One region of the Hymenobacter agri genome, then DNA from elsewhere that is predicted to be linked to it. Evidence: riboswitches for the same ligand, from Rfam matches in the RefSeq annotation. Region 1 holds a riboswitch; the other holds the start of a gene.

What was found. Region 1 has a riboswitch for S-adenosylmethionine ahead of metH (methionine synthase). Riboswitches for the same ligand answer to the same signal wherever they lie in the genome.
Region 2: another riboswitch for S-adenosylmethionine. It lies ahead of ACYVDE_RS14770 (amino acid permease); the one in region 1 lies ahead of metH (methionine synthase).

What each region holds. Positions count from the first base shown of each region.
Region 1 is NZ_BAAGZM010000168.1:3,405-7,676, forward strand. It holds gene metH (methionine synthase) at 1-3,013, opposite strand, end outside; SAM riboswitch class I at 3,086-3,194, opposite strand; partial or broken gene ACYVDE_RS10385 (molybdopterin-binding protein) at 3,559-4,272, opposite strand, start outside.
Region 2 is NZ_BAAGZM010000323.1:463-4,734, forward strand. It holds gene ACYVDE_RS14760 (HD domain-containing protein) at 133-789, opposite strand; gene ACYVDE_RS14765 (hypothetical protein) at 914-1,393, shown strand; gene ACYVDE_RS14770 (amino acid permease) at 1,435-2,895, opposite strand; SAM riboswitch class I at 3,131-3,222, opposite strand; partial or broken gene ACYVDE_RS14775 (TonB-dependent receptor domain-containing protein) at 3,496-4,272, opposite strand, start outside.

The DNA.
Region 1 (4,272 bases):
GCCAGAAGCCCAGCACGGCGCGGGCCGTGAGCAGCTTCTCGTCAATGATTTTCTTCAGCATGGCCTGCGCATCGGCGAAGAGCTTGGTGGCGGCTTCGCCCAGCGTTTCATCCTCCAGAATGCGCGGGTAGCGGCCTTTTAGCTCCCAGGTGTGGAAAAAGGGCGTCCAGTCGATGTACTCGGCCAGCTCGGCGAGGTCGTAGTCTTCGAGCACTTTGGTGCCGAGGAAGCTGGGCTTGGTGATGGAAACCGTGTTCCAGTCCGATTTGAAGCCGTTTTCGCGGGCGGCTTCGATGGGAAGGTAGTTTTTTTCGCGCTGGCGGCTGGCGTAGTCGGCGCGCAGGGCGGCGTAGTCGTCGGCCACCGTCTGGGCGTAGGCGCGCTCGCCCGAGCCGAGCAGGCCGGCGGCCACGCCCACCGAGCGCGAAGCGTCATTCACGTGTACCACGGGGCCGCTGTACGACGGCGCGATTTTCACGGCCGTGTGCAGGCGCGAGGTAGTGGCGCCGCCGATGAGCAGCGGAGTCTTCATGCCACGCTTTTCCATGGCCTGGGCCACGTATACCATTTCGTCGAGCGAAGGCGTGATGAGGCCGGAGAGGCCGATAACATCTACTTGCTGCTTCTGGGCTTCGTCCAGAATCTTTTCCAGCGGTACCATCACACCGAGGTCCACGATATCGAAGTTGTTGCAGGCCAGCACCACGCCCACGATGTTCTTGCCGATGTCGTGCACGTCGCCCTTCACGGTGGCCATCAGGATTTTACCGGCCGTCTGGCGGTCCGAGCCTTGCTTTTCGGCCTCCAGGTAAGGCTGCAAATAAGCCACGGCCTTTTTCATCACGCGGGCCGACTTCACCACCTGCGGCAGGAACATTTTACCGGCCCCGAACAGGTCGCCCACCACGTTCATGCCGGCCATCAGCGGGCCCTCAATCACGTCGAGGGGCCGGGCCAGCTCCTGGCGGGCGGCCTCGGTGTCTTCGTCAATAAACTCGGTGAGGCCCTTCACCAGCGCGTGCGCCAGGCGCTCCTGCACCGGCAGGCTGCGCCATTCGTCGGCCTTCACCTCGGCTTTATCCTTTTGCTTGACGGTATCGGCAAACTCCACGAGGCGCTCGGTGGCATCGGCGCGGCGGTTGAGCAGCACGTCTTCCACCAGCTCCAGCAGGCGGGGCTCGATTTCGTCGTACACGCCAAGCTGGCCGGGGTTCACGATGCCCATATCCAAACCCGCTTTGATGGCGTGGTAGAGGAAGGCCGTGTGCATGGCCTCGCGCACCACGTCGTTGCCGCGGAACGAGAAGCTGATGTTGCTAATGCCGCCGCTGGTGAGCGCGCCGGGCAGGTTGACCTTAATCCAGCGCACGGCTTCGATGAAGTCGAGCGCGTAGTTGCGGTGCTCGTCCATGCCCGTGCCTACGGTCAGGATGTTGGGGTCGAAGATGATGTCGGCCGGGTCGAAGCCTACTTCCTTCGTCAGAATGTCGTAGCTGCGCTGGCAGATTTCGATGCGGCGCTCTAAGGAGTCGGCTTGGCCCTGCTCGTCGAAGGCCATTACTACTACGGCGGCGCCGTACTGGCGCACCGTGTGGGCCCGCTCGCGGAAGGCGGCTTCGCCCTCTTTCAGCGAAATCGAGTTCACGATGCTCTTGCCCTGCACGCATTTCAGGCCGGCTTCCAGCACGCTCCACTTCGAGGAGTCAATCATCACCGGCACCCGCGCAATGTCGGGCTCCGAGGCAATGAGGTGCAGGAAGGTGGTCATCACCTGCTCCGAATCGAGCATGCCCTCGTCCATGTTGATGTCGAGCACCTGCGCGCCTTCCTCCACTTGCAGGCGGGCCACGGCCAGCGCCTCCTCATACGCGCCGGTGCGGATGAGGCGGGCGAAGGCACGCGAGCCGGTCACGTTGCAGCGCTCGCCCACGTTCACGAACAGGCTTTCCTCTCTGATGGTGAACGGCTCAAGGCCGCTCAGGCGAGTGGAGGGCGTGAGTTCGGACGGAAGCTGGCGGGGCTGGTACTTCTCGGCCAGCTTGCTCAATTCGGCGATGTGCTGGGGCGTGGTGCCGCAGCAGCCGCCCACCACCGTCACAATGCCTTCTTTTAGGTACTCCTCCACCAGCGCAGCAAATTCCTGGGCCGACTCGTCGTAGCCACCGAAGGCGTTGGGCAGACCGGCGTTGGGGTAGGCCGAGATGTGCACGTCGGAAATACGACTCAGCTCTTGCACGTACTGGCGGAGCTGGTCGGCGCCGAGGGCGCAGTTCAGGCCCACGCTCAGCAAGGGCAGGTGGCGGATGCTGTTCCAGAATGCCTCCACCGTCTGGCCGCTCAGGGTGCGGCCCGAGGCGTCGGTGATGGTACCCGAAATCATAACGGGCACCACCCGGCCGCCTTCGTCGAAGAACTTCTGCACGGCGTAGAGGGCTGCTTTGGCATTCAGCGTGTCGAAGATGGTTTCAATGAGCAGCGTATCCACGCCGCCGTCCACGAGACCGCGCACTTGCTCTAAGTAGGCGGTGGCCAACTCATCGAAGGTCACGGCGCGGAAGCCGGGGCGGTTCACATCGGGCGAGAGCGAGGCGGTGCGGTTGGTGGGGCCCACCGCGCCGGCCACGAAGCGCGGCCGCTCAGGCGTGCTATACTCGTCGGCCGCCTCGCGGGCTAAGCGGGCCGACTCGTAGTTCAGCTCGTACACCACATGCTCTAAGCCGTAGTCGGCCTGCGCGATGGTAGTGCCGCTGAAGGTGTTGGTTTCCACCATATCGGCTCCGGCGGCAAAGTATTCGGCGTGAATGCCTTTGATGATGTCGGGCCGGGTGATGCTCAGCAGGTCGTTGTTGCCGCGCAGGGGTTTGGGGTGGTCGGCGAAGCGGGTGCCGCGAAAATCCTCCTCCGTGAGCGGGTGGCGTTGAATCATGGTGCCCATGGCACCGTCGAGAATCAGCAGGCGCTGGCGGAGCAGCTCGGGAAGCGGGGAGGGGGCGGCGAGAGTGGCAGTGGGCATTTCTTTTCTGGGTCGAATAGCTACAAAAGCGCGTATCCAGAAAGAAACCCGTGCGCAGGCGCACAGTTCCGGCTGTCATCTTCTTTCACCAAAAACGGCGGTGAAACGGGAGTTGGCACCTACTCGCGGTAGGTTGCCAAGACGTCATCGGGCCCGGTCCCTCGGTCTTTCTGGATAGCAGCTCAGGCAAAGATACGCGTCAACCCCGGAAAAGCGCTACCCGCTCCGGTGGACGTAGCAAGGCCCCGTTTCACGCCGCTAAATGGCGCAAAACGGGGCCTGTGGGGAAATTGTAGCGATGAAAGCTAGTCTTTCTTGATGCAGTTCGGAACGGTTTTGCCGTCCTTTTTCTTCGTGCCCTCCTGTTCGTAGCCTTTCCAGCAGGGGTCTTTCTTGGCGGTGCTCGTTTTCTTATTCGGCATGGGCGTAAAAAGCAACGTGGAAAAAGTAGATGGGAGCCAATGCGCCGGGCTCCATCCGTTACAGTCGCCGACGCTGCGACTCCCTTGCTCATACGGCCTGCTACGGCCGAGGTTCCAAAAAAATTACAGTGCCCACGCCGGCCACACGCTACCCGCCGCAAATACGGCCGGCTCGGGCGGCAGCTCCAGAAACGCGGTGGCCCCCACCAGCCCCAGCATGTCGCCCGAGCCGCCCACGGGCAGGGGCGTGGCCAGACGGCGGCCTTCGGCGTCCACGGTCAGGCGCACGGGCACGAAGTGGGTGAGAGCCGGCTTGAAGTTAATATCGACGGTGAGCACGGCCGGCTGCGGAGCTTCGGCCACGGCCAACGCAGTGCTGGTGTTGGCGGGCTGTTGCACGGCGGCCAGCCAAGGCCGCACGTAGCGGCAGGCCGTGATGAACGTGGACACCGGGTTGCCCGGCAATCCGAACACCACCGGCCCGCCCGCCCGCGCCCCAAACCACAACGGCTTGCCCGGCCGCTGCTGCACTTGGTGAAATATTTCCTCCACGTGCAGCTCGCGCAGCAGGCCCGGCAGATGGTCGGCGCGGCCCTTGCTCACGGCACCGCTCAGCACCACGGCATCGAAGCCGGCACCAAGGATTTTAGTGAGGCCGTCGCGCAGCTCTTCCACATTATCGGAAAGATGAAACAGCGACACTTCGGCCCCCGCCTGGGCAAAAAGTGCCTGCAGCGCATACACATTGGAGCGCCGAATCTGGTGGGGCAGAGGCGTGGCGCCGATGCCCACCAGCTCGTCGCCGGTGCTCACCACGGCTAGGCGCGGGGCGCGTAG
Region 2 (4,272 bases), on a different contig from region 1:
GGGAAGCTCCTCTGTGCTGCAAATATTCCGTCTGCTGAGATTAAGCAGGCATTAAATCCCCCTAAAAACAATCTTTTTCGGGCCGAATGGCTTGGGCAGGCCGGTGAAGGCTCGCATTATTCTGCCGGCAGCTCAGGGCTGGGAATCGAGGCTGCCGCGGTTCCAAGCGTCAATTTCGGCCTGCAGGTTCAGCCGGGCGGCGGCATCAAGCTCTGCCCGCAGGGCCGGCGTTTGAAAGAGCACTGGTGCGGCCAGCATCTTTGCCAGCACCTTGCGGCGCCCGGGGCGATAGAGCAGCGTTGGCACATGCCGGTACTCCTGCCGCACCTGCCGGGCGTAGGCCCAGTACCCGGCGGCCGGGGCCCCGAGGATGCTCAGGTCGGCATCGAGAAAGTAGAGCAGGTCGGTATCGTGCGACGGCTGGGGCTGGATGTGGTCGGCGGTGCGCCCGATGAGGAACGCCACACGCTGCTGCCGGGCAGGCTCCAGCAGCGAGCCCCGCAGAAAAGCCAGCGCCTCGGCGGCGCTGCGGGCTTCGTTGTCGGACCGGCGGGCGTCGTACACCGCGTCGTGAAACCAGACGGCCAGCTGCACCACCACCGGGTCGCGCAAGGGGGCTGCCGCTACCCTATTCAGCAGGTTTTCGATGTGCTGCAGGTTGTGGTAGTGACGGCTGGGCGCCTGGTAGGCGGCGGCCAGGCGCTGCCATTCGGCCTCGCGGCGGGCGGCATCGGGCACAAGCGGCGTGGTGAGGCGATGCCAGCGGGCGGCTAGTTGAGACTGGTCCATGTAGGCGCGGCTTTCGAATGAAAAGTGCGCAAAAGGTAGGCAATCTCCGGCGGCGGCAGCCCGGCACCGGCACAACCGCCTGCCAGGCCCGCCGTAGACACTCAGACACCTTTTCCCCTTCCGTATGCCCCGCACCGTCGTCGGTTTATTCACCAGCGCTTCCGAAGCCGAGTTTGCCGTGGCGCAGCTACATGCGGCCGGCTTTGCCGCCCCCGCCGTGCAGCTCGCCTCCCGCGATACCCTGCAGGCCGAGCACCAGATTGACGTGGAAACGCCCCGCGAAACATTTCAGGACGCCGTGACGCGGTTTTTCAGCGGTATTTTCAGCGGCACGCAGGTCGATGATGCCCAAGCCCACATTGCCGCCACCGGCCCCGAGCACGCCGTCATCACCGTCGACACGACTACTACCGAAGAAGCCGACCACGCCCGCGAGCTACTCGACCGCAACGGAGCCGTGGATGTGTACAAGCAGCGCCCACTGGCCTCAGCCCTACCCGTCACGGCTGAGACAACTGTCGCCGATGAGGTTGATTTAGAAGGTGACCTCGGCCGCGTGCGCGACCGTGAGGAGCTGGATGCGAACGGACTGACGACACATTGAATTGGTAGCATTGATTTCCTGCAGTGTGCGCAGTGAAATTTTTAGTGTGGAAGTTCAGCTTTCTCCTGCGCCAGCCGCAGCTTGCTGTTCTTCTTTCCGTAGCCGAAGTAGATGGCCATGCCCAGCGCCAGCCACACGATGAGGCGCAGCCAGGTTTCCCAGGGCAGCGAGGCCATCATCACGAGGCACACCACAATGCCCAGAATGGGTACCACCGGCACCCACGGCGTGCGGAACGAGCGGGGCGCGTCGGGGTTGGTTTTGCGCATAATCATCACGCCGAGGCACACCATCACAAAGGCCAGCAGCGTGCCGATGCTCGTCATCTCGCCCACCACCGAGATGGGCACGAAGCCCGCAAACAGCGCGATGAAGGTGCCGAGCAGCAGCGTCGACTGCGCCGGCGTGTTGAAGGTGGGGTGCAGGCGCGAGAACACCGGCGGCAGCAGCCCGTCCTTCGACATCGAGAAAAATACCCGCGACTGCCCCAGCAAATCGACCAAAATCACCGACGTGTAGCCCACCAGAATGGCCAATATCACGGCCGACGACAGCCACGCGTAGGGCGTTTTCTCGATGGCCACGGCTACCGGCGCGGCGTTGTTCTTGAACTCGGTGTAGTTGGCCAGGCCCGTGAGCACGTGCCCGAACAACACAAACAGCACCGTGCACACCGCCAGCGAGCCCAGAATGCCAATGGGCATGTTGCGCTGCGGGTTTTTGGTTTCCTGGGCCATCGTGGCCACGATGTCGAAGCCGATGAAGACGAAGAAAATCACGCCCGCCCCGCGCAGAATCCCGCTCAGCCCAAACTCGCCGAAAGTGCCGGTGTTGGCCGGGATGTAGGGTTGGTAGTTGGCGGGGTCGATGTACTGCCACCCCAGGGCGATGAACACCAGCACCACGGCCACCTTCAGCGCCACCACCAGCGCATTGAACCAGGCCGAGCCCTTGGTGCCGCGCGTCACGATGGCCGTAATGGCCAGCACGATGAGCATGGCCGGCACGTTCACGTAGCCGCTCACGGTGCTGCCGTCGGCCAGCTTGGCGCTTTCGAAGGGCGACATTACCAGCCGCGCCGGGATGTGCAGGCCGTATTTTCCGAGGAATTTGATGAGGTACTGCGACCAGCTGATGGCCACCGTGGCCGCGCCCACCGAGTATTCGAGCACCAAGTCCCAGCCAATAATCCAGGCAAACAGCTCCCCCATCGTGGCGTACGAATACGTATAGGCCGAGCCCGAAACGGGCACCAGCGCCGCAAACTCGGCGTAGCAAAGGGCCGAGAAGGCGCAGCCCACCGCCGCCACCACGAAGGAGAGCGTGACGGCCGGCCCGGCATTGTTGGCCGCCGCAATGCCGGTGAGCGAGAACAGCCCCGCCCCGATAATCACCCCGATGCCAATGGCAATCAGGCTCACGCCGTTCAGGCTGCGTTTGAGGGTGTTCGCCCCCGTTTCCGCCGCTTCGGCCCGAAGCAGCTCCAATGATTTTTTCAACATAATCCGATAAATACGCGCCACGCCACCGCCCCACCCGGAGCGGCCGTGCCGCAAGCAAAAAACCCGTAAAAAGGAAATGAAAGTGCGCCGGCCGCAGCCGTTCGGCTACGCGGCGCGAGTGCCCGCTAGCAACAGCAACAACAGCCCGTCAGCATCCGGCCCATCGTTGAGAAACGGGCACGAGCAACACCAGAAAAAGCAAGCGAGGCAGCAGGAACAGCGGGCATGGCAGTTGTTTTTATATGGTCAGGAATTGGCACCGGTCCGCGGTTGCGGGTGGTTGCCGGCGCGTCGTTGAGCCTGTCTCTCAGCGCCTCTGTATAAAAACAATCCATCCGGGAGGAGGAATTGATGGGGCAAAGGTAGGGCCGAATGGGCCTTCATTGGGTTCTGCCAGAAAAAAAGCACGTCATGCCGAGCGCAGCCGAGGCATCTCGCGTGCAGTAGTAACCAGAAAAAAGAACGTCATGCTGAGCGCAGTCGAAGCATCTCTACCGCGGAAGTAATTTGATTACTACCACACGCGAGATGCCTCGGCTGCGCTCGGCATGACGTCCCTCTTTGTTCGTTGCCAGCCACTCCGGCGGCGCGGCCCCGACCCTACTTCCGCAGCGCCACGCGCACGCCGGCCATCAGCCAGCGGCCGGGCATCTGGGCACCCAGCAGGTCGGAATATTTCGCGTCGAACAGGTTCTGGGCCTGGCCCACCACCCACAGGCGCTCGGGCAGCAGCGCCACATCGAGCCGGCCGTTGATGACCACGTAATCGGGCGTGAGCACGGCATCGTTGATGGTGGCGCTGGGGGTAGTCTTCTGGCCGGCGCGCTGCTTATACACCCCGCCCAGGCTGGCCGTGAAGCGGCGGTGCACCAGGCTCACATTGCCGCTGATGAGCTGCAGGGCCACGTTACTCAGGTACTGCGACGTGATGTTGCCGTCTACGTTTAGGTGGGTGTAGGTGTAGCCCACGGTGCCGTCGAGGCGCAGGCCGGGCGTGAGCTGGGCGCGGGTGCTAGCTTCCAGCTCGAAGCCCTGGGTGCTCACGGCAAACAGGTTTTCGGCCAGGCGGTAGGTGTTGGCGGGGTTCAGGTTGGCGAGGCCGGTTTTTTCAATCACCAGCGCGCCGGGCTGGCCCACGTAGTCAATCAGGTTGCGGCCATAGCGGTTGAAGTAGGTGCCGCGCAATGTGAGGGCCGGCAGGGGCTGGAAGTCGAGGCCGCCTTCGTAGCTCCAAGTGCGCTCGGCGCTCAGGTTGGGGTTGCCCACGTTGAAGCCATTGGGCACCGTGCCCGGCCGGATGGACGAGTAATACTGCTCGGTGAAGTTGGCCGCCCGAATGGCCCGGCCCACGGCCCCGCGCACCGTCAGCCGCTCGCC